DNA from 2 places in the Streptococcus lutetiensis genome. Region 1 is predicted to be linked to the other one. Evidence: predicted binding sites of a transcription regulator. Region 1 holds the regulator's gene; the other holds the start of a gene.

Region 1 (15,004 bases):
TGACAAAGTCATTGTTCCAGAAGAACGTTTTTGGAAAGAATTTGCGGCAGAATATTATTCTGAAAAGAACTGGGAATTGCTTAAAGCAGATTTGATTGTTTCAGCAGCGACAAGCTACAACAGCTATTTGACAGATGAGATTCGAGTGCTTTCAGGGACTTACAGTCGTGCTCTTTCAGGAACACCACAAGCCATGGATAAGAAGAAAGCAGCTTATTATCTAGCATCTGGTGCGTATAGCCAAGCTCTTGGTCTTTGGTATGCAGGTCAAAAATTCTCACCTAAAGCAAAAGCTGACGTAGAACATAAGGTTGCAACGATGATTGATGTTTACAAGAAACGTCTAGCATCCGCAGATTGGTTAGCCAAAGAAACTCGTGATAAGGCTATTGTGAAATTAAATGTCATCACTCCTCATATTGGTTATCCGGAAAAATTACCAGAAACTTATGCGAAGAAAATCATTGATGAGTCTTTGTCGCTCGTTGAAAATGCACGTAACCTTGCTAAAATTTCTATCGCACACAGCTGGAGCAAGTGGAACAAGCCTGTTGATCGTAGTGAATGGCACATGCCAGCTCACATGGTAAATGCTTATTATGACCCACAACAAAACCAAATCGTCTTCCCAGCGGCTATCTTACAAGCTCCATTTTATAGCTTGGAACAAAGTTCATCTGCTAACTATGGTGGGATTGGAGCGGTTATCGCCCATGAAATCTCACATGCTTTTGATACCAACGGTGCTTCATTTGATGAAAATGGTAGCCTAAACAATTGGTGGACAGAAGCAGATTACACAGCCTTCACGGAACGTACTGATAAAATCGTTGAACAATTTGAGGGGCTAGATTCTTATGGCGCTAAGGTCAATGGTAAATTGACAGTCTCTGAAAATGTGGCTGACCTTGGTGGTGTGGCTTGTGCGCTTGAAGCAGCAAAACAGGATGACGATTTCTCAGCACGAGATTTCTTTATCAACTTTGCAACCATTTGGCGCATGAAGGCACGTGATGAATACATGCAAATGCTAGCAAGCATTGATGTGCACGCGCCAGCCAAACTTCGTACCAATGTCACATTGCCAAACTTTGATGACTTCCATGAAGAATTTGACATCAAAGCAGGTGACCCAATGTGGCGTGCACCAGAAAATCGAGTGATTATTTGGTAAGTCGTTACCGATAAAATCGTTAGAAACAAGAACTTGATTTAACCAAGTTCTTGTTTTTTGCTATTCCTTTTTTAAAAATGTGATACAATAAACATTAGTATGCCTAGAATATACCTAGATTTTTAATATAGAAATATAGACTATGATTTTTCTAAGTTGTTTGGGATAATAGCTAAAGACCTTTCTTGCTGGGAGAATTTGAAAATCATAGATTCAAAAAAGGAGACTGTATGAAACTCGAAAAATCAATGCAATTGGGTGAACTTTATCGTGAACTGCGAATCGCGCGTGGTTTGAAACTAAAAGACGTTGCACGAGAAAATCTCTCTGTATCTCAACTCTCACGTTTTGAAAATGGCCAATCTATGCTTGCCGCAGATAAACTCTTAATCGCCATTTCAGGCATCCACATGACCTTCGCAGAATTTGGACACGCGATTAACAACTATCAAGAACCAAAATTATATCATTTGGTAAATAAAGCCGCAGAGCTATACAATAAGCAAGATGTTGAAGGGTTACGTGGCTTATTGGAGTCAGATATGGAGACTGAGGTTTTTGATGTTTATAATCGCTTAACAACGTTAATCATTAAAACATACATATATACACTTGATTCGACATATACGATAACAGAAGAAGAGAAGAATTTCCTGACATCTTACCTTTATGAAATTGAAGAATGGACAGAATATGAACTTTTTATTTTTGGAAATACTATGTCAATTTTATCTGAGTCAGACTTAATTTTTTTGGGAAAAGCATTTGTTGATAGGGATAAAGTATTCTTATCTATTCCAAGTCATAAGAAGAATGCAGAAATTGTTTTTTTAAACTTAATTTTATTATTAATTAGTTACCGAAAAATTTATCAGGCTAACTATTTCATTGAATGTCTAGAAAAAATTTTGACTTATCAAGACATGTTTGCAATAACTAGTTTAAAATTTCTGAAAAAAATTATATCTCACATAGAAAATGATTCAAGTAATTTTTCTGATTTAGAATACTTTTTAAAATGTGTTGAAGAAATTGGGAATCCGACTTTAATTGCATTTTTAAAGATGCAATTAAAAAGTATTTTTGAATCCCCAAAAGATGAAACTTCTAATTTAAATTAGGAAAAATACCCCTACGGCAAAAATAGGCACAACTAGAATTAGCTTCGTCAATTGTTTAGCAGTTTTTTTCAATGTGAACATAATAAGTATCCTCCAAATTTTATATATTACGTATTATTCATAAGTTTTGTGAGTAACAACATTTCTTAGGGCAGGGGAAGGGATGAATGTTATTACTTGGGGCTGATTGATTATTTTGAATGGGTTTTACGGGTAATATACAAAGAATGGAAGTACCAGAACGACTCTTTTAAGTAATGGTTTAAGGGTTAGTTTAAGCATTAGTAGTATCCTCCTTAATGTTATGTCTTCATTGTATCAGCGAAAATATTAAAATCGGTTTATTTGCAAATACGCAAATAAACTTTTTTTGTTAAGCAAATATACAATTTTCAGAAATCTTAACTTTCGGATGATATGATGTTGGTGTAATCTGTTTAAATAGTTTACGTTATCGGTAATTATTTTTCGAAAAAGAACACCTGATAGATAAGAGTGATTTGTCATTTGTATGGGCATTTTTTGTCCTCTTATTTTTAAAAAGTTGAAAGGAAAACATAAGATTATGTTAGGACTTATGGACAACTACTTGGTTGCTTTGCAAGCTAAATATGCTTCAAAAGTGACTGTTAAGTGGGTTTGGGCAGTTTGCGCTCTTATTTCTGTCATTGCAGTCATTGGTTATGCGGCTTATTGTACGTCACGATCAGGGAATTTTACTGGCGGAATCAAGTTAGGTGTTCCTGATGTTATTCATGTAACATTTAACTGTACTAAATAATATCGCTCTTCTCTTTATTTTTAAGAGAAGGTGTTAGAATAAGGAATTTATGATTAAGATTGAACACTTATCTAAAACATATAAGCGCTTGGTTTTAAATGATATTTCAGTGACTTTTCCTGAAAGACAAGTGAGTGTTATTGTTGGTATTAATGGCAGTGGAAAGACGATATTTCTAGATTGTGTCGTTGGTTTCAAACGCCCGAGTGAAGGTGAGATTTGGATCGACGGTCACCATAATCAATCTGATGCCTTCAAGTAGCAAGTCTTTTACATTCCATCTGATTTTTATCTTCCGGATTACATGACAGGAAATGAATACATTCAATTTGTTTTGGCGCGTTATCCAAATGCAGACCTTGATAAGGTTGATTCTTTCTTTAAATTATATGATTTGAAGGAAGCTAAGCATCAGCTGTTAGAGTCGTATTCTTTTGGGATGAAAAAGAAAGTTCAAATTATCGCTGCTGTCTTATCAAATGCTCCTTATGTTTTAGGAGATGAATTTTTTAAATGGCTTGGATTTTGAAACCACTTTGATGACAGTAAAACTCGTTCAGGCTTTACTTGGTCATTGCAGTCTTGTCTTAATTTCACATAATACGACCATAATCAATCACTTTTGTGACCATATCTTTTTGATGTCTAATGGGAAATTAGTCCCTTTTACTGGTGATGCTAGTCAATTGAAAGCAGAGGTGTTACGCACGGAGTCTGTTCATGATAAAATCACGTTCATTCAAAGATACGCAACTTTTGATGACAATGTTTCTAAATAATGCTTTGAAAGGTTTCTTAAATCGCCCGATTTTCAAATCAAAATGGGTAAGACGTTCCTTTGTCACTTTCCTATACCTGCTTTATATTTTGTATTATCTCTACAACATGAAAGAGCTGGCAAAAATATCATCCATCAGAACAAATGTTCCTCTTGCTATTTTGGAAACTGGGCAGAAACAAATCTTTTTTAGCTATTTCAGCAATACTCTTGTCTTGGGTTGCTTGTCCTTTCTTTTTATTGAGGCAACCTTGGCTTTGGATAAGATATCTTTGTATTTCGTTAAAGCTTTACCATTTCGAAAGCGTGATATTCAAAGGGCTTACTCTTTGTTTCGTTTGTTGCTAATGGTTGGGATTTATGAATTAGTCATGATCATTGCAACGCCTGCTATCAAGTTGGTTACAACTTCTGTGGGAGATTTTGGCTTGTTTTTCCTTAGTCAACATTTTTCATTCTTTCTTGTTATCATCAGCTTAGAAGGCTTATTTTTAGGGCTAGATAGGCTTTTGCAAAGTCAGATAAAACACTTGCTTGTGATTAAACTACTCCTAGCAAATTTAATTTTAATAACTAGTTTGGCTTATTTCTTTCAATGGCGTTATGCACTAGAATCACGATTAGCTTCTTCTCCATTTTCCATTCATGAGTTGATTCTAGGGGCATTCCTTGGTAGTTTTGGCTGTCTAGTTGTCGTTGTTTATTTGCTTTTACATTTGCCTTTGGCTGACACTTTAGTTACTAGTCGCAGTCGCTTTATTAAAGTACCTGTTCTTGATAAAGTCACCTTTCGTTATAAAACAAATTGGTATTACTTGATTTTTCCTGTGATTGTTATTGACATTATGGCTTATCAGAGTGGTGTAAAAGCAGTTCTGGCAGTCTTACCAACATTACTTGCGTTTAATGGCTTATTATTACTTTCACATGGCGATAGCACAGAGGATTTCCGAAATCAGTATAATCTCCTGAGGATTACAGTATGGGAAGAATACTTTGGTCAGTATTTACTTCTTGTATTGTTGGAAATACCTTTATTGATTTGCTTTGCCTTTCATTGAGCTACCATTAACCAAGTGATGGTGTCAGTTGCTTTTGCTCAATCAGCTTTTATGCTGGGCTATCTTTTCCCAAAATCACGCGGAAATCTCAATGAGATCACGTCAATGTTTTTATTAGGGATTATTTTTATCTTAGTCACACTTGTTGTGAAAAACGCGAGCTTGGGTTTGATAGTTATTATCCTATTAGCAGGTATTCACTATAGTCTTCTTAGGAGGTTAAGATATGAAAGATTTTAGTCGTTGTCTTGGGATTAGTGTAGTGACCTACGCTGCCTTAGTTGTGTTTACAAGCCTTTGGAAATTATTTCAGCTTGGCGGATCGTCAGCTTCAGTAAAAACTTTGTTAGGCATCACCATTGATAACAAAATTACTGAGCATAAAATTTCTACAACATTTGACTTGTCTTGGCAAACATTAATTGCATTTATCATTTCTTTTTGCCTTGTCTGTGCTTTAACTTATCTCACTGATAAATTCAGTGAAAAGAAATATGACTGAGTTATTCATTCTAGTCGTTGTTACGATTCTGTCAGTTTATGCTGCGGTCAGATTATATGAGATATTGCATTACTTGGTGGCACGAGCACTGCATTACCAAGCGTGTTTTAAACACGTTGGTGTTCTGGCTTTTCAAGTAGAGTATAGAAATCAAAACCGTCCCTTAGACAATTTCTTAATTGCTTTTATATCACCATTTCTGTTAACTCTAATTGGCATTTTAATCCCTCTAAATTACTACACCCTCGTATTGAAGGTAACTTGTCTAATGAATCTGTTTAACCTCTTACCATTCACAGCAGATGGCGAGGTGATTTTACTGTCAATTGTTCAACTGATTCAAAAGGAGAAAAATAGTGAAAAATAAAAAACTGTGAAACTTGGTCTCTTTATCATTTTGTTTGTGATTATTTTTGGTGGTAGTTATATCGTTACCAATAAATTAAACGGAACAAGTGCTTATGTTGATGAAACGGCTCAGCTGGTTAAAGATAATCAAGATGATGTGGTTAGTCGCTTAGAAGCTAAAGAACAAGGCATGTATTATTTTGGCTTTCCAACCTGTCCGTGGTGTGTTGAGTTATTGCCTGTCTTAGACAAGGAATTACAAGCAGACCATGGTAAAGCCTATACAGTCGATGTTCGAGGTAAACATTATAGCGACGCTGATAATGCTATCGTGAAAAAATTCTCTCAAACTTATACCAAAGAAGACAAATTATACGTTCCTTTTGTCGTTGCAATTAATAGTTCAGGAGATGTTAAAGTTCACGTTGGTATGGTCGATGACCATGATGCCACTAAAGATAAAATGACTAAAGATCAAGAACAACGTCTAGTTAAAATCCTAGATAAAATGATTGCATTTAGTCAAAGCTGAAAGATAAAATACGCCAATTCGTTTTTACGAAAAGGCGTTTTTGTTTTTTAGTTCATACTCATATATAAAATTCTTCATAGAGGAGTTTTATTCCTCGATATGAATACTCAAAGTATCAGTGTCAATGCTTGCTTGTGCGCCGATAGTGATTGTAAAGAGTGGCTGAGTGTGGGCAAAATCAAGGTCATACATGACAGGAATGGTTTTAAGAAGTGGGTGCTTGTCTAGGATATAGGTTAATATTTCGGGTGTCATTTGGCATTCCTTTGGGAAGCGTCCGATAAGCACCGCTTTTGGATTGGGGTAAGCTTGTAAAATGGCTGCTAAATTGCGATCAAAATCATGATAGTCATCTTCTTCTGCCTCTTCTAAGAAAAGGACATAATCGTTGACTTGAGGGGTGTAAGGTGTTCCGCGAAGAAGTCCAAAAGTAGATAAATTTCCACCAATAATGGTGCCAGAAGCTTTCCCTGCGTTGTAAATTTTCCATTCTGTTGGCATAAAATGACGTGGTTGTGTTGGGTCATACCAAGGGTCGCTTGACCACTCCTGACTTGGAACAAGGTCATAAGCTGATTTTGTCATGGCATTTAACCAAGCCTTGCTCTGGTAATCTTGACCTTCTTTCATTTTAAAACTAGAATATGAAGGTCCCATGTATGTCAGCATTCCAGTTTTAGCATAGATAGCATTTAAAAAAGCTGTTGAATCAGAATAACCGCAGATAATTTTGGGGTGTTTGGTAATTAAGTCATAGTCAAGATAGGGTAATAACTCATTAGAATTAAAGCCACCAATGGTAGCCAAAATGGCGTCGACAGAGTCATCCAAAAAGGCAGCGTGTAAATCAGCGACGCGACTTTCGATTGAAGAAGAATCGAGCATATCAGATTCTAAATAATGTTCTGAAAATGACACACGAAATCCTAGATTTTCTAACGTTTCTTTGGCAGAAAGATTGGCTTCAAATCCACCCAAGCGAGCAATTGAATCTGACGGACTGAGTACGCGAATGTGACTGTCAGGACTTAGTTTTTTCATAAAACACCTCCAAAGATTTTTAGTATTATAGCATAGATTGTTGAAATTTCAAGGGTAAAGCCGTGAATTCTTTTATTTTCATAATCCTCTTTCAGAATTTCATGAATTAGACTTGACATGTTTTTGATTTTAGGGTAGAATAATATCTGTTATGGCGGTATAGCCAAGTGGTAAGGCACGGCTCTGCAAAAGCTTGATCGTCGGTTCAAATCCGTCTACCGCCTTCATAATGCCAAGTAAGCTCGATTAATCGAGCTTTTTTTGTTTTTATCTTGGAAAAAAATCGTGAAAATTTAGTGGTCATTTTCAGTTATCAAAAGGCTTCAAAAAGCCTAAAATAAAAACTCTTTCAAGCCGCATATGGCTTGCCAAGAGTTTGCTTTTATGGTAGAATATGATAGTTGTATTATGCAACAAATACTCATTCTGGATGTATTGTGAGTCTGTTGCTCATTATGAGTGGATTTGCAAGATGAAGTCTGGAAGAGGGAAAAAACATTTTATAAAGGAGAAACTACTCATGGCAGTAATTTCAATGAAACAACTTCTTGAAGCTGGTGTTCACTTCGGTCACCAAACTCGTCGCTGGAACCCTAAGATGGCTAAATACATCTTCACAGAACGTAACGGTATCCACGTTATCGACCTTCAACAAACTGTAAAAATGGCTGATGCAGCTTACGAATTCGTTCGTGATGCAGCTGCTAACGACGCTGTAATCTTGTTTGTTGGTACTAAAAAACAAGCTGCTGACGCTGTTAAAGAAGAAGCAGAACGCGCAGGTCAATACTACATCAACCACCGTTGGTTGGGTGGAACTCTTACAAACTGGGATACTATCCAAAAACGTATCGCTCGTTTGAAAGAAATCAAACGTATGGAAGAAGATGGAATTTTTGAAGTTCTTCCTAAGAAAGAAGTTGCTCTTCTTAACAAACAACGTGCTCGTCTTGAAAAATTCTTGGGCGGTATCGAAGATATGCCACGTATTCCAGACGTAATGTACATTGTTGACCCACACAAAGAACAAATCGCTGTTAAAGAAGCTAAAAAACTTGGTATCCCTGTAGTAGCTATGGTTGATACTAATGCTGATCCAGATGATATCGATGTTATCATCCCAGCTAACGATGACGCTATCCGCGCCGTTAAATTGATCACTTCTAAATTGGCTGACGCTGTTATCGAAGGACGCCAAGGTGAAGATGCTGACGCTGATTTCCATGCAGAAGCAAAAGCTGATTCAATCGAAGAAATCGTTGAAGTTGTAGAAGGCGACAACGAATAAGATTAGAGGCTTAACAGTCTTTGATATGCTTTAAAACGGGGCAGAAAGCAAACCGCTCTGTCTCGTTTTTATTATTTGGTAAACAAAAAAATCCTGGAGGACATAAAAATGGCAATTACTGCAGCTCAAGTAAAAGAATTGCGTGAAAAATCAGGTGCTGGTGTCATGGACGCTAAAAAAGCACTTGTTGAAACTGACGGTGACATGGAAAAAGCAATTGAATTGCTTCGTGAAAAAGGTATGGCTAAAGCAGCTAAAAAAGCTGACCGCGTTGCTGCTGAGGGTTTGACTGGTATTTACGTTGACGGTAACGTTGCAGCAGTTGTTGAAGTTAACGCTGAAACTGACTTCGTTGCTCAAAACGCACAATTCGTTGAATTGGTTAAAGAAACAGCTAAAGCTATCGCTGAACAAAAACCTGCCAACAACGAAGAAGCACTTAAAGTAACTTTGGCTTCAGGTGAAACTTTGGAAGCAGCTTACGTTAATGCAACTGCAACTATCGGTGAAAAAATCTCATTCCGTCGCTTTGCACTTATCGAAAAAACTGATGAACAACACTTCGGTGCTTACCAACACAACGGTGGACGTATCGGTGTTATCACAGTTCTTGAAGGTGGCGACGAAGCTCTTGCAAAACAAGTTTCAATGCACGTTGCAGCTATGAAACCAACAGTTCTTTCATACAAAGAACTTGACGAACAATTCATCTACGATGAATTGGCTCAAATGAACCACGCTATCGATCTTGATAACGAATCACGTGCAATGGTTAACAAACCAGCTCTTCCACACTTGAAATATGGTTCTAAATCACAATTGACTGATGAAATCATCGCTCAAGCTGAAGAAGATATTAAAGCAGAACTTAAAGCTGAAGGTAAACCAGAAAAAATCTGGGATAAAATCATCCCTGGTAAAATGGATCGCTTCATGCTTGACAACACTAAGGTTGACCAACAATACACACTTCTTGCACAAGTTTACATCATGGACGATAGCAAAACTGTTGAACAATACCTTGATTCAGTAAACGCAAAAGTTGTTACTTTCACTCGTTTCGAAGTTGGTGAAGGTATCGAAAAAGCAGCTAACGACTTTGAATCAGAAGTTGCAGCTACAATGGCAGCAGCTCTTAACAAATAAGACTAGCTTGCTAATATAAAAAGAAGATCACTTAGTGGTCTTCTTTTTTTGTGTGTAACATTAAAGAGCTTGGAATTTCCAAGCTCTTGTTTTTTCAAATTAAGATAAAGCGCCCAAGCCAAGAACAGTTAGTGCTCCCATAATTAAGCCTGCAAGGATAACCCCTAGCATAACCGCTGTAATACTGCGTTTGAAGTTCCAGTCAAGAATTGAAGCAGCAAGTGTTCCTGTCCAAGCTCCTGTTCCAGGAATTGGAATTCCTACAAAGAGAAGAAGAGCAATGAAAATTCCTTTGTCACCAGCAGTATCTGCAAGTTTTTTACCACCTTTGTGACCTTTTTTCAAACACCAAGTAAAGAAACCGCCGATAACAGGTTTATCAGCTCCCCATTCTAAAACACGGCGAGCAAAGAAGAAGATAATTGGAACTGGAAGCATGTTGGCAACAACCCCGATAATCAGTGCTTGCCACATTGGAATACCAGTTGCGATAGCATAAGGAACAGCACCACGAAGCTCAATAAGTGGCACCATGCCGATTAAAAATGTAATAATATAGTTCATTACTTGAAACCTTTCATTTGTTACAAGGTTAATTGTATCTTATCTAGGAAACAAACTCAACTAAAATCTGTTCTAATAGTAAAATACTATTGCTTAATAAGCGCTATTTATTTTAAATGGTGAGAAAAGCTTACGATAGCAGGTCATTTGGTGTATTTTCGTTTATAAAAAGTGATATTTTTGTTATAATATTAGTCAGTTATAGTCAAAGAGAGTCCATATTGAAATGGTCTTTAATCTTGAAAAGGAGGAAGCTAATGGCAAAAAATACATCTGATAGTATTGAAGAATACATCAAGCAATTACTTGCCCAATCAGGTATTGCTGAGATTAAGCGGTCAAACTTGGCAGATGCCTTTCAAGTTGTTCCTAGCCAAATTAACTACGTGATTAAAACACGTTTTACAGAAAGTCGTGGCTATACAGTCGAAAGTAAGCGTGGTGGTGGTGGTTATATTCGCATTGCTAGAGTGCGTTTTTCAGACCAACACCAAATGTTTGATAATCTTATGGCAAATATCGGTGAACGTATCAGCGAGCAAGTCTTTACAGATTTGATTCAATTACTTTTTGACGAAAAAATTATTAGTGAACGTGAAGGAAATCTGATTTTAGCAACAGCTACTGATGAGGTTTTAGGAAAAGATGCTCCTGAAATTCGTGCACGTATGTTGCGAAAAATCTTACAAAGATTAGATAGAAAAGGATTCCATTTATGAGTGAATATTCAATGAAAATGCAGGAGGTTTTCAGTATCGCCCAGTATCAGGCGGCGCGATTTGAAAGCCCATATTTAGAAAGTTGGCATGTGCTTTTAGCCATGGTAGCTGTTCATGATTCAGTGGCAGGGTTAACATTTGCTGAATACCAAAATAAGATTGCTTACGAAGAGTACGAAGCGGCGGCTGTTTTGGCGCTCGGAAAATCACCTTTGGCAGATGTGAAAAATGTGCAGTTCTTAGAACAATCTAAAGCCCTAAAAGACGTCTTAGCTTTTGCTGAATCAATTTGCAAAGTGACTGGCAGCACTGAAGTCGGAACAGAGCATGTCCTTTATGCTATGTTGTTGAATCTCGATTTGTTTGCGACACGTCTTTTGGAAGTTGCTGGATTTAAAAATAAAGAAGATGGTGATTCAGCACGCTTGCTTGATTTACGTAAATCATTGTCACGTAATGCTGGATTTACCAAAGAAAAAATCAAAGCTATCCATGATCTTCGTAAGCCTAAAAAAGCTACAATGGGCGGAGCTTTCTCAGAAATGATGAAACCTCAGTCAACTGCGGGAGAATTATCAGACTTCACTCGTGATTTGACTGAATTAGCTCGTCAAGGAAAACTTGAGCCAGTTATCGGACGTGAAAAAGAAGTCTCTCGCATGGTTCAAGTACTTAGCCGTAAGACTAAAAATAATCCTGTCTTAGTTGGTGAAGCCGGTGTCGGAAAAACGGCTCTTGCTTATGGTTTGGCACAACGTATTGTCGATGGTGAAATTCCTTATGAACTCCAAGATATGCGTGTCTTAGAGCTTGATATGATGAGTGTTGTTGCGGGGACTCGTTTCCGTGGTGACTTTGAGGAGCGCATGAACCAAATCATCTCAGATATCGAAGAAGATGGTCATATTATTTTGTTTATCGATGAAGTCCACACTATCATGGGTTCTGGTTCAGGTATTGATAGTACTTTGGATGCTGCTAACATCTTAAAACCAGCTCTTGCGCGCGGTACACTTCACATGGTTGGTGCGACAACTCAAGAAGAATATCAAAAACATATCGAAAAAGATGCAGCTCTTTCACGTCGTTTTGCGAAAATTACGATTGAAGAACCAAGTGTTGAAGATGCTTATCAGATTTTACTTGGACTTAAAAGATCTTACGAAACTTTCCACAATGTAATGATTTCTGATGATGCTGTGTTGACAGCAGTTAAAGCTGCCCACCGTTATTTGACAAGTAAGAATCTACCAGACTCAGCTATTGATTTGCTTGATGAAGCTAGTGCAACCGTTCAAGGTTTGGTGAAAAAAGAAACACCTTCTGACTTAACTCCAGCTGACCAAGCTATCTTAGAAGGTGATTTCAAAAAAGCTACAAAATTGCTAAAAGCATTACGTAAAGCTGTGACACGTAAGCCAACAGCTGTGACAGAAGATGACATCATGGCAACTCTTAGCCGTTTGTCAGGTATTCCTGTTGAAAAAATGACGCAAGCTGACAGTAAGAAATATTTGACGCTTGAAAAAGAATTGCACAAACGTGTTATTGGTCAAGATGCTGCAATTTCTGCCATTAGCCGTGCTATTCGTCGAAATCAAGCTGGTATCCGTACAGGAAAACGTCCAATTGGTTCATTTATGTTCTTAGGACCAACAGGTGTTGGTAAGACAGAATTAGCTAAGGCTTTAGCAGAGCTACTTTTTGATGATGAATCAGCACTTATCCGCTTTGATATGTCTGAATACATGGAAAAATTTGCAGCGAGTCGTCTTAACGGAGCGCCTCCAGGATATGTTGGCTATGAAGAAGGTGGAGAACTTACAGAAAAAGTTCGTAACAAACCTTATTCAGTGCTTCTTTTTGATGAGGTTGAAAAAGCTCACCCAGATATTTTCAATGTCTTACTTCAAGTCTTGGATGATGGCGTGTTGACAGATAGTCGTGGTCGTAAAGTTGACTTCTCAAATACTATTATTATCATGACGTCAAACCTTGGTGCAACTGCCCTTCGTGATGATAAGACAGTTGGATTTGGGGCGCGTGACATGGCTCATGATTATGATGCTATGCAAAAACGCATCATGGAAGAGCTTAAGAAAACTTATCGTCCAGAATTCATCAACCGTATTGATGAAAAAGTTGTCTTCCACCACCTAACACAAGAAAATATGCGTGATGTTGTTAAAATTATGGTTAAACCATTGATTGCAACATTGGCTGAAAAAGATATCACACTTAAATTCCAACCATCAGCGCTTAAATACCTTGCTGAAGCTGGATACGACCCAGAAATGGGTGCTCGTCCACTTCGCCGTACTATTCAAGATAAAGTCGAAGATAAACTATCTGAACTTATCCTATCAGGTAATTTGGCAAGTGGAAATACTCTTAAAATTGGTGTTTCAAAAGGACAACTCAAATTTGATATTGCATAACAAATAACCCTGCTTGGATAAAACAAGCAGGGTTATTTGTTATAATAACTCCCCGAGTAACTTTTGTTATCGGGGAGTTTCTATATCATCGTAAGCTGTTGAAAATTTCTTTGACTTCGTCGATTGTTTCTGCGCGTGAGACGGCCCCGCGGATTTTAGCAGCCCCAGCAGTACCACGAAGGTAATGTGGAGCTAAGCCACGGAATTCACGGACAGCGATTTTTTCACCTTTGAGGTCGATGAGACGTTTAAGGTGATCTTCGGCGATGTCCAATTTTTTGACAAATGGAAGGTCTGGTAATTCTTCACCTGTTTCAAAATAATGATTAATTTGGGTGAAGATGTAAGGATTGTTCATGGCTGCGCGTCCAACCATAACGGCATCTACACCGATTTCTTCAATCATGTATTTCGCATCGTGAACGCTGCGCACGTCACCGTTTCCGATAAATGGAATTTTAGTGATGGCTTCTGAAACGCGAGCAAGTGTTTCAAGGTCACATTTACCTGTGTACATTTGTTCACGTGTGCGTCCATGCATAGCAAGGGCAGAGACACCAGCTGATTCAGCGGCAAGCGCGTTTTCAACAGCTAGTTTGTTATCTGACCATCCAGTACGCATTTTGACAGTAAGCGGAATGTCAAGAACGGAAGTGACTTCATCGATGATGTGATAAATTTTATCAGGGTCTTTGAGCCATTTTGCTCCTGCTTCGTTTTTGACAACTTTATTGACAGGACAGCCCATATTGATGTCAACGATGTCAGCTTTTGTATTTTCTTGGATGTATTCAGCTGCGCGTTTTAGACCATCTGCATCGCCACCGAAAAGTTGAATAGACATCGGATGTTCAGTTTCATCAATGTGTAGCATGTGCAGGGTTTTTTCGTTGTTATAGAGAAGTCCTTTTTCAGAAATCATCTCCATAACGACTAAGCCAGCTCCAAATTCTTTGGCAATAGTACGAAAAGCAGAGTTTGTCACCCCTGCCATGGGTGCTAGAACCGTGCGGTGAGGAATTTCAACATCACCAATCATGAAAGATGAGCTGAGATTAGTCATTAATCAAGCCCTCCAAATCATCTTCAGTAAAGTTGTATGTTTTACCGCAGAATTGGCAAGTGATTTCAGCACCGTGGTCTTCGTCTTTCATGGCTTTTAATTCATCTTTGCCAAGAGTGACAAGAGCAGCTTCGAAACGTTCACGTGAGCAGTCACAGTTAAAGCCGATTTCATCTTCAGCAAGGACTTTGTATTCGTCTTCGCCATAGATAGCTTTTAGAAGGGCTTCAATGTGGTCGTCAGATTCCAAGAGTTTTGAAATGGCTGGCATTTCTTGGATACGTTTTTCGTAGCGGTTGATTTCTTCTTCAGATGCACCTGGAAGAACTTGCAACATAAAGCCACCAGCAACTTCGACTTTGTCTTCGTCATCAAGAAGGACGTTAAGTCCAACGGCAGAAGGTGTTTGTTCAGATTCAGTCAAATAAAAGGCCAAATCTTCACCGAT
Region 2 (15,004 bases), 600 kb from region 1:
AACCTCCACGATGGACCTCCATACGCTAACGGAAACATCCACGTTGGTCACGCCATGAATAAAATTTCTAAAGATATTATTGTGCGTTCTAAATCAATGTCTGGTTTCCGTGCTCCTTATATTCCTGGTTGGGACACACACGGACTTCCAATTGAACAAGTTTTGGCTAAAAAAGGTGTAAAACGTAAAGAAATTCCTTTGACTGAATACCTTGCAATGTGTCGTGAATACGCACTTAGCCAAGTAGATAAACAACGTGAAGATTTCAAACGTCTTGGTGTATCTGCTGACTGGGAAAATCCATACGTGACTCTTATTCCTGCGTATGAAGCAGCTCAAATTCGTGTATTTGGTGCGATGGTTGATAAAGGTTACATCTACCGTGGTGCTAAACCAGTTTACTGGTCATGGTCATCAGAATCTGCTCTTGCAGAAGCTGAAATTGAATATCACGATATTGACTCAACATCACTTTACTACGCTAACAAAGTTAGAGATGGTAAAGGTATTCTTGATACTGATACTTACATCGTTGTTTGGACAACAACTCCATTTACAGTAACAGCTTCACGTGGTTTGACAGTTGGTCCTGAGATGGATTATGTTGTTGTAAAACCTGCTAATGATGATCGTAAATTTGTTGTTGCAGAAGCACTTCTTGATAGCCTTGCTGGCAAATTTGGTTGGGAATCATTCGAAGTTCTTGCAAAACACAAAGGTACTGAACTTGAATACATCGTTACTGAACACCCATGGGATACAGAAGTAGACGAACTTGTTATCCTTGGAGACCACGTTACTCTTGACTCAGGTACTGGTGTTGTCCACACTGCCCCTGGTTTTGGTGAAGATGACTACAATGTTGGTGTTAAATACAACCTTGAAGTTGCTGTTACAGTTGACGAACGTGGTATCATGATGGAAAATGCAGGCCCGGAATTCCAAGGTCAATTCTACGATAAAGTTGTTCCAACTGTTAAAGAAAAACTTGGTGATCTTTTGCTTGCTAGCGAAGTTATCACTCACTCATACCCATTTGACTGGCGTACTAAAAAACCTATCATCTGGCGTGCAGTACCACAATGGTTTGCATCTGTTTCTAAATTCCGTCAAGATATTCTTGATGAAATTGACCGCACAACATTCTATCCAGAATGGGGTCGCACTCGTCTTTACAACATGATTCGTGACCGTGGTGACTGGGTTATCTCACGTCAACGTGCATGGGGTGTTCCACTTCCAATCCTCTACGCTGAAGATGGCACAGCTATCATGACAAAAGAAGTAACTGACCACGTTGCTGACTTGTTTGAAGAATTTGGTTCAATTGTATGGTGGGAACGTGACGCTAAAGACCTTCTTCCAGAAGGATTCACACACCCAGGTTCACCAAATGGTGAATTCACTAAAGAAACTGATATCATGGACGTATGGTTCGATTCAGGTTCTTCATGGAATGGTGTGATGAACGCTCGCGAAGGTTTGGAATATCCAGCTGACCTTTATCTTGAAGGTTCTGACCAATACCGTGGTTGGTTCAACTCATCATTGATCACTTCAGTTGCCGTTAACGGACACGCACCTTACAAAGCTGTGCTTTCTCAAGGTTTCGTCCTTGATGGTAAAGGTGAAAAAATGTCTAAATCACTCGGAAATACAATCCTTCCAAGTGATGTAGAAAAACAATTTGGTGCTGAGATTTTACGTCTTTGGGTAACTAGCGTTGATTCTAGCAACGATGTTCGTATTTCAATGGATATTTTGAAACAAACATCAGAAACTTACCGTAAAATCCGTAACACACTTCGTTTCTTGATTGCTAACACAACTGATTTCAATCCCAATGAAGATGCTGTATTTTACGAAGATTTGCGTTCAGTTGATAAATACATGACTATTAAATTCAACCAATTAGTAGCAACAATCCGTAAAGCTTATGAAGATTATGATTTCATGACAATTTACAAAGCTGTTGTTAACTTTATCACAGTTGATTTGTCAGCCTTCTACCTTGATTTTGCTAAAGACGTTGTTTACATCGAAGCAGCAGATAACATTGCCCGTCGTCAAATGCAAACAGTTTTCTACGATATCTTGGTTAAAATCACTAAATTGTTGACACCAATTCTTCCTCACACTGCTGAAGAAATCTGGTCATACCTTGAATTCGAACCAGAAGAATTCGTTCAATTATCTGAATTACCAGATGCTGAAGTCTTCGAAGGACAAGAAAATATTCTTGAAGAATGGGATGCCTTCATGACACTTCGTAACCAAGCTCAAAAAGCTTTAGAAGAAGCTCGTAACGCTAAAGTTATCGGTAAATCATTGGAAGCTCATTTGACTATCTATGCTGGCGAAGAAGTGAAAACTCTTCTTGCTGCCCTTGATAGCGATATTGCTCAATTGCTTATCGTATCACAATTGACAGTTACTGATGAAGCTGCTCCAGCTGATGCTGTTGCTTTTGATGGTGTCGCATTTACAGTTGCTCATGCTGAAGGTGAAGTTTGTGATCGTTGCCGTCGCGTAGATCCAACAGCTAAAGAGCGTTCATACGGTGTTACAATTTGTGACCACTGTGCTGAAATCGTTGAAGCTAACTTCCCAGAAGCAGTAGCAGAAGGCTTTGAAGTTAAAGCAAAATAATGAGATAACCTATAGTAACTAAAAACGAACTCATTTGAGTTCGTTTTTTTGTATGTAAACTAAAAAAATCAGGTTTTTAAACCTGATTAGTGAACTGTTGGGAAGGAAATTTCAATTAGATTCGCTGTATGCAAGGTTTTCAACTGATCTAATTGAACGGTAGATTTGTCAATTTTGCGTTTGAGGAAAAATTCCCGAATGGCTTCGATTTCACTTTCTTTGATAGCACGATACTTGTTTGAAATCAACAGTTCGTAATGACTTGGTGCTTTAGTGAAAACAACATCGGTATTTCCTGCAGAGTAAGTCTCAACGAGTTTAGCGTCCGTGTTTCGAAGCTGGTTACGAACTAGCTCGGAATGACTACTTGTTGTGTTAATTAACCTCATAAATTTCCTCCTATGAACTTTCTACCATTATTATAACACTATTTTAGGTGAAAAACTTAGATTATGAGATTTTAATGATGATTTTTTTTCCAAGCATCAACACCCCATTTATGGCTGCCACGTTTTAATTTTACAATAGCTTCATCGACTGGGAACCAAGCAAGGTGATTAAAATCTTCAAGTGGTGCCCCAATTTTTTCATAATGTGTGACTTCATAGAGGTAAGCTGGGTTATAAAAATAAGTATCACGATGACGTGAGTAGAAGTACTCGTCAGCTTGTCCGTAATAATAACCAAGTTCAGCTGAAAAGCCGAGTTCTTCAATAAGTTCGCGTTTTAAAGCTGAAAAATGATCCTCGCCCGCTTCGATTTCTCCACCTGGAAGAAACCAAGAGCCGTTAGGGGCTTGAACTAAAATGATTTGGTCTTTAGTCGCATTTGGAATGATGGCATACACTCCGTAGCGAGCTTTGTAGTCAACGTTATCAAGTTTTTCACCAAAAGTTGGGTTAGACATAAAATTCTCCTATAAAACAAGTGTTAGAAAGAGTGGAGATAAAATTATCAATCTCTAAGATAGATTTGCAAGAGTGGCTATTGTTGTTATTATACTAAAAAAATCTGTCTTTTGCTAGAAAATTGTCGGAATATTTTGATTTTGGATTCGGAATTGTTAAAAAAGCCTAGGAAACTAAAAACTTCCTAGACTTTGCTTTTATTATTCTGCTGAAACAGTTTCTTCTTTTTCAACTTTTTTAGCTGATTTGATGATGATTTTGCCATTGCTTGTCATCACAGCTTTCAAATCTTTTTCAGTTGGGTGTTCAAGGTAGAAGTCTGTAATAGCATCTTCGATGTGATCTTGGATAGTACGACGAAGTGGACGAGCACCCATCTTAGGATCATATCCAAGGTCAACCAGTTTTTCTTTAACTTTATCTGTTACTTCAAGGTGAATATCGTTAGTTGCCAAACGGTTATTGACGTCGTCAAGCATGAGGTTAACGATATGAAGGAGATTATCTTTGCTTAGGGCTTTGAATTCGATAATACCGTCAAAACGGTTCATGAATTCAGGGCTAAAGAAGTCTCCAAGTTGACCAAGAACAGAATTTGTACGTCCTTCACGAGCAGCACCGAAACCAACAGAAGCTTCAACTTTGCCAGTACCAGCGTTAGATGTCATAATGATGATTGTATCTTTAAAGCTTACAGTACGTCCTTGACCGTCAGTTAAACGACCATCATCAAGAACTTGCAAGAACATGTGCATGACATCAGGGTGTGCCTTTTCAACTTCATCAAGCAAGATGAGTGAGTATGGGTTTCGACGAACTTTTTCAGTCAATTGACCAGCTTCTTCGTAACCAACATATCCTGGAGGGGCTCCGACAAGTTTAGCGACTGCATGTTTTTCCATGTATTCAGACATGTCAAAGCGGATCATGCTATCAGCTGAGCCGAAGAGTTCAATAGCAAGTTGTTTTGAAAGTTCTGTTTTACCAACACCAGTAGGACCGACGAAGAGGAATGAACCAATTGGACGGTTTGGTGTACCAAGACCAATACGGTTACGACGGATGGCTTTTGCAATCTTATCAACAGCTTCGTCTTGACCAATAACGTGTTCTTTCAAGTCATCAGCAAGGTGAATTAATTGAGATTGTTCTTTTTCTTTCAAGTCACCAACAGGAATATTTGTTTTTTCTTCAACGATTGCCTCGATGGTCTTTTCAGTAATCACTGGAATATCATCTTCGTTGATGGTTTGTTTTTGCATTTCCTTGTATTTAGCGATTTGATCACGAAAATAAGCTGCGCGTTCATAATCTTCTTCACGAGTAGCTTGATTTTTTAGATTTTCAGCTTGCACCAAACGTTTGTCAATTTCTTTTGGATCAACAAAGTTAAGTGTCAAGTTCATCTTAGAACCAGCTTCATCGAGAAGGTCGATAGCTTTATCTGGAAGGAAACGGTCTTGAATGTAGCGATTTGAGAGGTTAGCAGCAGCTTCGATAGCATCATCACTGTACTTGACATGGTGATAATCTTCATATTTCTTTTGAATACCACGAAGAATAGTGATAGTTTCTTCGACGCTTGGTTCGTCAACTTTTACAGGTTGCATACGACGTTCAAGCGCAGCATCTTTTTCAATGATGCGGTATTCGTTCAAAGTAGTTGCACCAACTAATTGTAGCTCACCACGAGCAAGAGCGGGTTTCAAGATGTTACCAGCATCCATGTTACCGTCACCAGCATTACCAGCACCGACAATTTCGTGGATTTCATCGATGAAGAGGATAACGTCTTTGCGTTCACGGATTTCTTCCATGAGTTTTTGCATACGTTCTTCAAATTGACCACGAATACCAGTTCCTTGAACAAGACTTACCACATCTAGGCGGATAACTTGTTTATTTTGGAGTTTTTGTGGAACGTTACCGTCTACAATTTTTTGTGCTAATCCTTCAACAACGGCAGTTTTACCAACACCAGGTTCTCCGATAAGAACAGGATTGTTTTTTGTACGGCGGTTAAGAATTTCGATAACACGAACAATTTCAGCATCACGTCCGATGACAGGGTCGATATCACCACGACGTGCGATATCAGTAACATTGATACCAAATTCTTCTAGCAAGCCCTTAGGTTCTTGTTGTGCTGGTCCGTTTGGGCGGAAATTGTTGTTGCCATTGCCACCGCGTCCGTTATTATTACCTTCACCAGATTGAGTTGGAGGAGTATTTTGGAATCCTTGGCTACCAAATGCTGGGAAGCCGCTGAGATTATTAAAGAAATCGTCGAAAGGGTTCGATGATTGGTTTGTTTGGTTAGAAGATGATTGAGGATTACCTCCTATTCCTCCTAAAATAGCGTTATTTGGGTCAGTTTTCATGATTTGATAGCAGTTTTGGCACAAATCAATTTGCTTTTGCTGACCATTGACATTTGTATACAGGTGAATAGTAGATTCATTTAAATGACAATTTTGACAGAGCATATAAAATACCCTCCTTTCGTAATGTCTGACTAAAACAATAAAGGTCAAAGATAGTCAGAATCTATACTTACATTATAGCACTAGCCACAAGGAAATCAAGAAAAAAGCATCAAAAATTAGCACTCTTATAAAAAGAGTGCTAATCCTTTTCAGGGTCAATTTGACTGGTAGCCATAGAGCCCATAACAGCTCCAAAGATAGAACCAGAAAAAATGAAGATAATTAAAAAGAGAGGACTGAATAAGATTTCAAAAGGATTTCCCCCGTCTTGCCATTTGCTAAACATGTTAAAAACAAGCATAAAAATGGCAAAAACAACTCCACTAAACTGACCTGCACCCCAAAAAAGTTAGACAGAAAAAAATCTAACGATTGGGGTGTTTTTGTATGAAATTAAGTTATGAAGATAAACTAGAAATATATCAGTTAAGACAGGCTGGTTTTTCTTGGCCTTATATTAGTCGAAAGTACGGTGTATGTCTATCCAATCTTAAGTACATGGTACGGCTTATGAATAAACATGGTATTGAGGTTGTTAAAAAAGGGAAAAATAAGTATTATCCCTCTAAATTAAAGCAGGAAATTATTAATAAAGTTCTTATTGAAGGTCAATCTCAGCTCACCGTATCACTGGATTATGCTCTTCCCCAACAATCCCTACTCACCAATTGGATAGCACAATACAAGAAAAACGGGTATACTATTGTTGAGAAACAACGAGGGAGACCGAGTAAGATGGGACGTAAACCAAAGAAAACTTGTAAAGAAATGACTGAGCTAGAGCATATTCTGGAAGAGAATGAGCGTCTGCGTACCGAGGTAGCTTATCTAAAAAAGTTGAGGGAATTGCGCTTGAGGGACGAAGCCTTACAGCGCAAAAGGTGGAAACAGTTAGAGAACTGGTCTCAGGAGGATTTCGATTAGACCTCTTACTAAAAACCGCTAAGCTAGCTCGTTCTACTTATTATTATCAGTTGAAACGGTTTAATAGAGCTAAGAAAGATAAGAAGGTCAAAGAGATGATTCAAACCATTTACGATGACCATAAAGGCAATTATGGATACCGTCGTATTCATTTAGAACTAAGAAACCGAGGATTTGTTATCAATCATAAGAAGGTTCAACGGTTAATGAAACTCATGGGACTCGCTGCTCGTACTCGTTGTAAGCGTAAATACTCGTCTTACAAGGGAGAGATTGGGAAGAAAGCTGATAATCTAATTCAACGTCAGTTTGAAGGGGCTAAGCCTTATGAGAAGTGTTATACAGATGTCACTGAATTCGCTTTACCAAATATTAGAGAGAAACTCTATTTATCCCCTGTTCTTGATGGATACAATAGTGAGATTATTGAATTCACCTTGTCACGCTCACCTGATTTAAAACAGGTTCAAACCATGCTTAAAAGAGCATTTCCGGCTACCTCTTACCAAGGAACTATTCTTCACAGCGACCAAGGGTGGCAATATCAACACCAGTCTTATCATGATTTCTTGGCATCCAAAGGGATTCGTCCATCTATGTCACGCAAGGGAAATAGTCCAGATAATGGCATGATGGAGTCCTTCTTTGGCATCTTAAAGTCTGAGATGTTTTACGGTTATGAAAAGACTTTTAAGTCGCTTGATAAGCTAGAACAAGCCATTACGGATTATATTTTTTATTACAACAATAAACGTATCAAGACAAAATTAAAAAGACTCAGTCCTGTGCAATACAGAACTAAATCCTTTCAATAATTTATTGTCCAACTTTTTGGGGTCAGTACATAAAGAGCCTTTTTTCTTAGCTTTTTGACGCTCTTTCTCAAGTTTATCTCTAGGAACTTCAATAGGTCCTTGTAAGTCTCTATTGGTCAGCATTGTCACCATAACCATTGGCATGACGAAAATAATAACAAAAGCGTTGCAGTAGAGAAAAATTTCAGCAGATACTTTTCAGACAGTGCTCAAGAGAAATGTAAGAGCTGTTGAAATGAATTCAAAAAGAAAGAGTAAGATAAACAGTTTGTTTCCAATTCGATTAACCTCTTGTTCACGGTATTCATCCAATTCTCCATTAATACCATAAAATCGCTTGATGAATCGTGGCCATAGTGGACCTTTACTTTTTTCATGACTAAATCTCCTAATTCCCAAATTTCCTTTTAAAGATGGCGAGTCTCCCAAAACAGCGTATTTAGATTAGTTCCTAATGGCTCAGCTAACTTGATGCAAAGGTCCAGTGAAGGATTGTACTTGTTATTTTCAATTAAATTAACAGTTTGCCTCGCGATTCCTATTTGCTTAGCAAGAGCCAGCTGAGAAATGTCTAAATTAGTTCGAAATTCTTTAACTCGGTTCATTTTTCCATCCTAATCTTTCTTGTGCCAAGTATAGTACAATATAAATGACATGTCAATTATAAATGACATGCTTTTCTGAATTAAAATTTATTTTTATTCAAAACAGGCTTGACGAACTGTATAATTATGCTAAAATTAGGTATATTATTCAAGGAGAAAAGGATGGATTGGCCTATGGTTTTTAATAATTCGTTTTTGAAAGAGATTGATTTTACTAAGGAAGAACTGACTAATCTGATTGATTTAGGATTGAAATTTAAAGAGTTGAAAAAGAAAAAAATTGCTCATAAATATTTAGAAGGCTTAAATATTGCTCTTATTTTCGAGAAGACAAGTACCAGAACACGTTCTGCTTTTACAGTAGCTGGACAAGATTTAGGGATGAATGTGACTTATCTTGGAAGCAGTGAAATTCAACTTGGCAAAAAAGAATCCGTAATTGATACGGCAAAAGTTCTAGGTTCAATGTTTGACGGGATTGAATATCGTGGCTTCAAGCAATCTGATGTTGAAGCTTTAGCGGAATTCTCTGGTGTGCCTGTCTGGAATGGTTTGACAGATACTTGGCATCCAACGCAAATGATTGCTGACTTTATGACATTAAAAGAAGTTTTCGGAAAACTAGAAGGTTTGACAATCGCTTATGTTGGCGATGGTCGTAACAACATGGCAAATTCTTTGCTAGTTACCTCAGCCATTCTTGGCGTGAATGTAAAAATCATTGCACCAGCCAGCTTGCAGCCGGAAAAAGAAATTATCGAGATTGCACAAGCACACAATAACGGAGCTGAGTTGACTATTACTGATGACCTTGATGCTGTTTGTGGCATTGATATGCTTTACACAGACGTTTGGGTGTCAATGGGCGAAAAAGTTGATTTTAAAAAACGTATCGACCTTTTATTACCTTATCAAATTAATGCTGATTTGGTTGAAAAGACAGGAAATCCAGATGTGATTGTCATGCATTGCTTGCCTGCTTTCCACGATTTAAATACAGAAATCGGTCAAGATATCTACGATAAATATGGTTTAGCAGAACTTGAAATCACAGATGAAGTCTTCCAAAAATACAGCTCAGTCATTTTCCAAGAAGCTGAGAACCGCATGCATTCTATCAAAGCGATTATGTATAATTCTCTAAAAGAGATTTAAAACGTTCTTTTTTTGACGAGAATTTATGATAAATGTGAGAAAATACACTCTCTTGTTGTTTGTTTAGTAGAAATTATGTTAAAATAGTATAGACAATAAACGAAGAGGAGAATAGTCATGGAATCACATTTGGTGAGAATTATCAATCGTCTTGAATTAATGACGACTGATGGTAGTAATCTTAAACGTAATTTTGAACGTGATGGTGTCGTTGTGGCAGAAGTGTCTTTCAGCAATGACCCTGAAAATGGTCCAGTTTTCACTTTGCGTGATGTTGAAGCACGTGAGTCTTACTCATTTGACAGCATTGATTTGATCGCAATGGAAATTTACGATCTTCTTTACTAAGATAAAGAAAAAATTCAGACACAGTATAAGGGCAAAGGATTTTTAGTCCTTTCCATCCTATTTTTAAGTGTGGTTTCTGTGCTTTCTTATATTGCTATTTTGAATTGATAAAAGCCTAGGATTTTATAGGCTTTTTTGTTTTTTTATTAATGCCTGATACTTAGGCAAAAATTCTTTTTAATCGTTTTGACTAGAAGTGCCTAAAATCCCTATATATCAGGCTTTTTAAGCCAAACCATCCGTTAGTGTTGATTGGTATTTTTATTCAACATATGTTATAATTAATTGATTATTACTTATAGGAGACACAAATGGATTTTTCATTTTTACCAAAGTATTGGGCTTATTTTAACTACGGTGTCCTTGTAACCATCATGATTTCAGCTTGTGTTGTCTTTTTCGGGACAATCATTGGTATCTTGGTTGCTTTAGTTAAACGTACAAATATTAAAATTTTAAATTGGATTGCTAGTTTTTATGTTTGGGTCTTTCGTGGAACTCCGATGGTCGTGCAAATCATGATTGCCTTTGCTTGGATGCATTTTAGTAATGCACCTATCGTAGGTTTTGGTGTTTTGGACCTAGACTTCTCACGTTTGCTTCCAGGTATTATTATCATTTCGCTAAATAGCGGAGCTTATATTTCTGAAATTGTTCGTGCTGGTATCGAAGCAGTGCCAAAAGGGCAACTTGAAGCGGCATATTCACTTGGAATTCGCCCAGTAAATGCAATGCGTTATGTTATTTTACCGCAAGCTCTTAAAAATATCTTACCAGCTCTTGGTAATGAATTTATTACGATTATCAAAGATAGTTCACTTCTTCAAACAATCGGTGTTATGGAATTGTGGAATGGTGCACAATCAGTCGTAACTGCTACATATTTACCAATTACGCCATTGTTGTTTGCTGCATTCTATTACCTCATGGTGACTACAGTCTTGTCATTCTTGCTTAAAAAACTTGAAAATCGTATGGGAAATGGAGGTAGCAACTAATGACAGAAACTCTTATTTCAATTAAAGGCCTTCACAAATACTTCGGAAAAAATGAAGTGCTTAAAGGCATTAATCTTGATATTAAAGCAGGTGAAGTTGTTGTTATCATCGGACCTTCAGGATCTGGGAAATCAACTTTCCTTCGTACAATGAACTTGCTTGAAACACCTACTAAGGGTGTGATTACCTTTGAAGGTGTCGATATTACTGATAAGAAAAATGACATTTTCAAAATGCGTGAAAAGATGGGAATGGTTTTCCAACAATTCAACCTTTTCCCCAATATGACAGTGCTTGATAACATCACTTTGTCACCAATTAAGACAAAAGGTGTTCCTAAAGAAGAAGCGCAAGCTAAAGCTTATGATTTGCTAGATAAAGTTGGGCTTCGTGATAAAGCCGATGCCTATCCAACAAGTCTATCAGGTGGTCAACAACAACGTATTGCTATTGCGCGTGGTCTTGCCATGGATCCAGATGTTCTTCTTTTTGACGAACCAACATCAGCGCTTGACCCAGAAATGGTTGGTGAAGTTCTTGGCGTTATGCAAGATTTGGCGAAATCTGGTATGACAATGGTAATTGTAACGCATGAAATGGGATTTGCGCGTGAAGTTGCTAATCGTGTCATCTTCATGGACGGTGGCGTGATTGTTGAACAAGGTTCACCAGAAGATGTTTTCGAAAATACTAAAGAAGCACGTACAAAAGATTTCTTGAGTAAAGTTTTGTAAGATAAAAAAATAACCCCAGTTGAGTTACAAACTTGGCTGAGGTTTTTTATTATAAAAAAGAAAGTTAAAGATACTTAAAAATGAGCAAAACATTAACTGTAAATGATTTATTTCTATACATTAAGTACACTTAATTTTTATGTTTTAGTTATTTTTAAGAGTGCTTTAGTCTATGAAAGAGCTGTGAAAACAGCTATATTATAACAATTCTAAATAAGGAATGATTTTATTTAGAATTGTTATAATCAATGCATAAATAAAGAAAAAAATTAATTTTTATGGTTTTTTTCGTCTATGTTTATGATATAATGATTCGGACGGAAATTTAAATATTTTATCAAAAAAATTTGGGGAGGTCAAGAATTTTGATTTTGCAGAATGCTAAAGTTGGTATTCCTTACACAATTGTCAGTATTGATTTACCTGATGAGAGTGTTAGACACTTGTCAGACTTAGGGCTAAAAGTTGGAGCCTCACTTAAAGTCGTTTCTAAAACACCAACTAGTGCGATTGTTATGCTTAAATCAAGTCGTTTGGCTTTTGATCAATCGATTTTAAGTCAAATTGATGTCACAGAAGAAGAAGGTGCTCTTTTATCTCTTCCTCTTTCAGAATTAAAAGTGGGTGAGTACGCTTATATTGACGGTATTTATGCAATGAATGAAGCCAAACGTCGCCTTATGGACATGGGCCTGACTCGTCACACAAAAGTTTACTTACGTAAAGTTGCTCCTTTAGGAGACCCAATTGAAATTAGCTTACGGGGTTACGAATTGACACTTCGTAAGTCTGAAGCGCAAATGATTAGTGTCGTTAAAGTAGATAGCGAGGAAGAAAAATGACAGAGATAGCCTTAATCGGTAATCCGAATAGTGGTAAAACAAGTCTTTTTAACTTATTGACAGGAACAAGTCAACGTGTTGGGAACTGGCCTGGTGTTACTGTTGGGCGTAAAAGTGGAACAGTTAAGAAACACGCAGACTGGAAAGTCCAAGATTTACCAGGGATTTATTCAATGTCACCTTACACGCCTGAAGAAAAAGTTGCGCGTGATTATTTATTAAGTAATGATGCTGACAGCATTCTTAATGTTGTTGATGCAACAAACTTGGAACGTAACCTTTACTTGACAGCTCAATTAATTGAAACAGGTATCCCAGTGACTGTTGCTCTTAACATGAGTGATGCTCTTAAAGCTCAAGGAAAAACAATTAACATTGATAAACTTTCTTATCAATTAGGCGTTCCAGTTGTTTCAACTAGTGCGGTTAAAAATACTGGTGTCGATAAAGCCGTTAAAAAAGCAGCTAATACGACAAAAGAAAGTGTTGATTTTATTCAATACCCAACTTACAGTGACCAATTCGAAGCAGCTGTTAAACAAATTATCGATATTTTAGGAGATGTTGTTCCAGAAGGTTCAGCGCGTTTTTACGCTATCAAATTGTTTGAACGTGATAGTTTGGTTCAAGAAGAGCTTCATTTGTCAGATTTCCAAAAAGGTGAAATCAACCAAGTCATTAAGATTACTGAGGAAATTTTTACTGAGGATTCTGAATCAATCGTTATTAATGAACGTTACGAATTTATCGAACGTGTGGCTAAAATGGCTCAAAACCAAGATAGCAATTTCAAAATGACAGTCTCAGATAAAATTGACCGAATTGTTACCAATCGAATCTTGGCCCTACCAATTTTTGCTGTCGTGATGTTCTTGGTTTACTATCTTTCAATTCAAACTGTTGGTACAATGGGAACTGACTGGGTTAATGATGTTCTATTTGGTGAATTGGTTCCTGGCTGGGTTCAATCTGGTCTTGATTCTCTTCATGTTTCAGGATGGCTAGAATCACTTATCATTGATGGTATTGTAGCTGGTGTCGGAACTGTGCTTGGTTTCTTGCCACAAATCTTTGTCCTCTTTATCTGTTTGGGCATTTTGGAAGATATTGGTTATATGAGCCGTGTTGCTTTCGTAATGGACCGTATTTTCCGTCGCTTTGGTTTGTCTGGTAAATCATTTATCCCAATGTTGATTGCAACAGGTTGTGGTGTTCCAGCAATTATGGCTAGTCGTACCATTGAAAATGAACGTGACCGTCGTATCACAATCATGACAGCAACCTTCATGCCATGTTCAGCTAAATTGGCAATTATTGCTTTGATTGCAGGTGCTTTCTTCCCAAGTAATGCTTATGTGGCACCGTCAGCGTACTTTATTGGTTTCTTTACCATTATTTTATCTGGTATTGCTCTTAAGAAAACAAAATTATTTGGAAGTTATGTGAGCCCATTTATCATGGAATTGCCAGCTTATCACATGCCAAAAGTTATGAGTGTATTTCGCTATGCTTTTGGTAAGGCTCTTAGCTTTGTAAAACGTGCAGGTACGGTTATCTTTAGCTTGACAGTTATTATTTGGTTTATGTCAAATTATAGCTTTACACTACATGCTGTTCCTACAAATAAATCAATCCTTGCAACACTTGGTAATTTGGTGGCTTGGATTTTCACACCACTTGGATTTGGTAACTGGAAAGCAACTGTGGCAGCTGTCACAGGTTTGGGTGCTAAAGAGGCTGTTGTTGGAACATTTGGTGTCTTGTATAATGATAGTACTACTAGCGGCTTGTATCACGCATTGCAATTGGATTACTCAGCTCTTGCAGGTTACTCATTCTTGATTTTCAACCTTCTTTGTGCACCATGTTTTGCCGCAATGGGAGCCATCAAACGTGAAATGGGTGATGCTAAGTGGATGCTTGGAGCTATTGGTTTCCAAACAGGTCTCGCTTATGTTGTTAGTCTGATTATTTATCAACTTGGACTTGTTGCTTTCTACGGTAAAGGTATTAACTTCTGGACAATTGTAGCTGTTGTTCTATTAATTGTGATTATCTACTTTATCGTGAGAAAACCAGCTCAAGAAAAAGAAGAAGTGATTACATTAGATAATCTAGAAAAAGTTGGAGAATAATGTTTATGGCAACTATTATTATTGCATTGCTAATTGTATTTGCTGTCTTTATGGGCTTACGAAGTTTCATCAAGGGTAAAGGCTCTTGTGGTGATTGCAATTGTTCGTGTCCCGTAAAAGATAGCCAACATAAAAATGCAAAAGTGAAATAATAAAAGAAATACTTGCTCATTTGTGCAGGTATTTTTTTATTATATTTTTATAGAATTTTCTGATAATTTATCAAAAAATATTTTATTATGAAGTCGCTTTCTGGTATAATAAAAGAAATATATTTTCAGGAGAATTTCATGGCAAAACTTATAGATGGAAAAGCTTTAGCGGATAAAATGCAAAATGAATTAGTTGAGAAGGTTGAAAAATTAAAAGCTGAAGCTGGTATTGTTCCTGGTTTGGTGGTGATTT

The links. The regulator CtsR, encoded in region 1, represses protease genes until heat stress. The targets are predictions, from matches to a motif close to TTGGTCAAAAAAGGTCAAANA.
Positions count from the first base shown of each region.
Region 2: a site for CtsR is predicted at 6,074-6,094, ahead of DQN23_RS02650 (ATP-dependent Clp protease ATP-binding subunit). Genes of this name have one in related genera too.

Region 1 covers NZ_LS483403.1:1,670,878-1,685,881, reverse strand. The annotation lists gene DQN23_RS08455 (M13 family metallopeptidase) at 1-1,174, shown strand, start outside; gene DQN23_RS08450 (helix-turn-helix domain-containing protein) at 1,405-2,295, shown strand; gene DQN23_RS08445 (hypothetical protein) at 2,861-3,076, shown strand; gene DQN23_RS09475 (ATP-binding cassette domain-containing protein) at 3,126-3,338, shown strand; gene DQN23_RS09470 (P-loop NTPase family protein) at 3,381-3,605, shown strand; gene DQN23_RS09465 (hypothetical protein) at 3,616-3,855, shown strand; gene DQN23_RS08435 (hypothetical protein) at 3,836-4,915, shown strand; gene DQN23_RS08430 (hypothetical protein) at 5,142-5,417, shown strand; gene DQN23_RS08420 (thioredoxin domain-containing protein) at 5,791-6,297, shown strand; gene DQN23_RS08415 (S66 family peptidase) at 6,385-7,338, opposite strand; tRNA gene DQN23_RS08410 (tRNA-Cys) at 7,492-7,562, shown strand; gene rpsB (30S ribosomal protein S2) at 7,859-8,626, shown strand; gene tsf (translation elongation factor Ts) at 8,735-9,772, shown strand; gene DQN23_RS08395 (COG2426 family protein) at 9,872-10,336, opposite strand; gene DQN23_RS08390 (CtsR family transcriptional regulator) at 10,594-11,055, shown strand; gene DQN23_RS08385 (ATP-dependent Clp protease ATP-binding subunit) at 11,052-13,493, shown strand; gene dusB (tRNA dihydrouridine synthase DusB) at 13,579-14,556, opposite strand; gene hslO (Hsp33 family molecular chaperone HslO) at 14,549-15,004, opposite strand, start outside.
Region 2 covers NZ_LS483403.1:480,886-495,889, forward strand. The annotation lists gene ileS (isoleucine--tRNA ligase) at 1-2,649, shown strand, start outside; gene DQN23_RS02640 (DUF1827 family protein) at 2,736-3,038, opposite strand; gene DQN23_RS02645 (NUDIX hydrolase) at 3,110-3,556, opposite strand; gene DQN23_RS02650 (ATP-dependent Clp protease ATP-binding subunit) at 3,758-6,043, opposite strand; one part of gene DQN23_RS02660 (IS3 family transposase) at 6,431-6,890, shown strand; one part of gene DQN23_RS02660 (IS3 family transposase) at 6,890-7,782, shown strand; gene DQN23_RS09520 (DUF3278 domain-containing protein) at 7,981-8,211, opposite strand; gene DQN23_RS02670 (helix-turn-helix transcriptional regulator) at 8,190-8,387, opposite strand; gene argF (ornithine carbamoyltransferase) at 8,562-9,542, shown strand; gene DQN23_RS02680 (DUF1797 family protein) at 9,660-9,890, shown strand; gene DQN23_RS02685 (amino acid ABC transporter permease) at 10,202-10,888, shown strand; gene DQN23_RS02690 (amino acid ABC transporter ATP-binding protein) at 10,888-11,622, shown strand; gene DQN23_RS02695 (FeoA family protein) at 11,988-12,464, shown strand; gene feoB (ferrous iron transport protein B) at 12,461-14,599, shown strand; gene DQN23_RS02705 (FeoB-associated Cys-rich membrane protein) at 14,605-14,751, shown strand; gene DQN23_RS02710 (bifunctional methylenetetrahydrofolate dehydrogenase/methenyltetrahydrofolate cyclohydrolase) at 14,890-15,004, shown strand, end outside.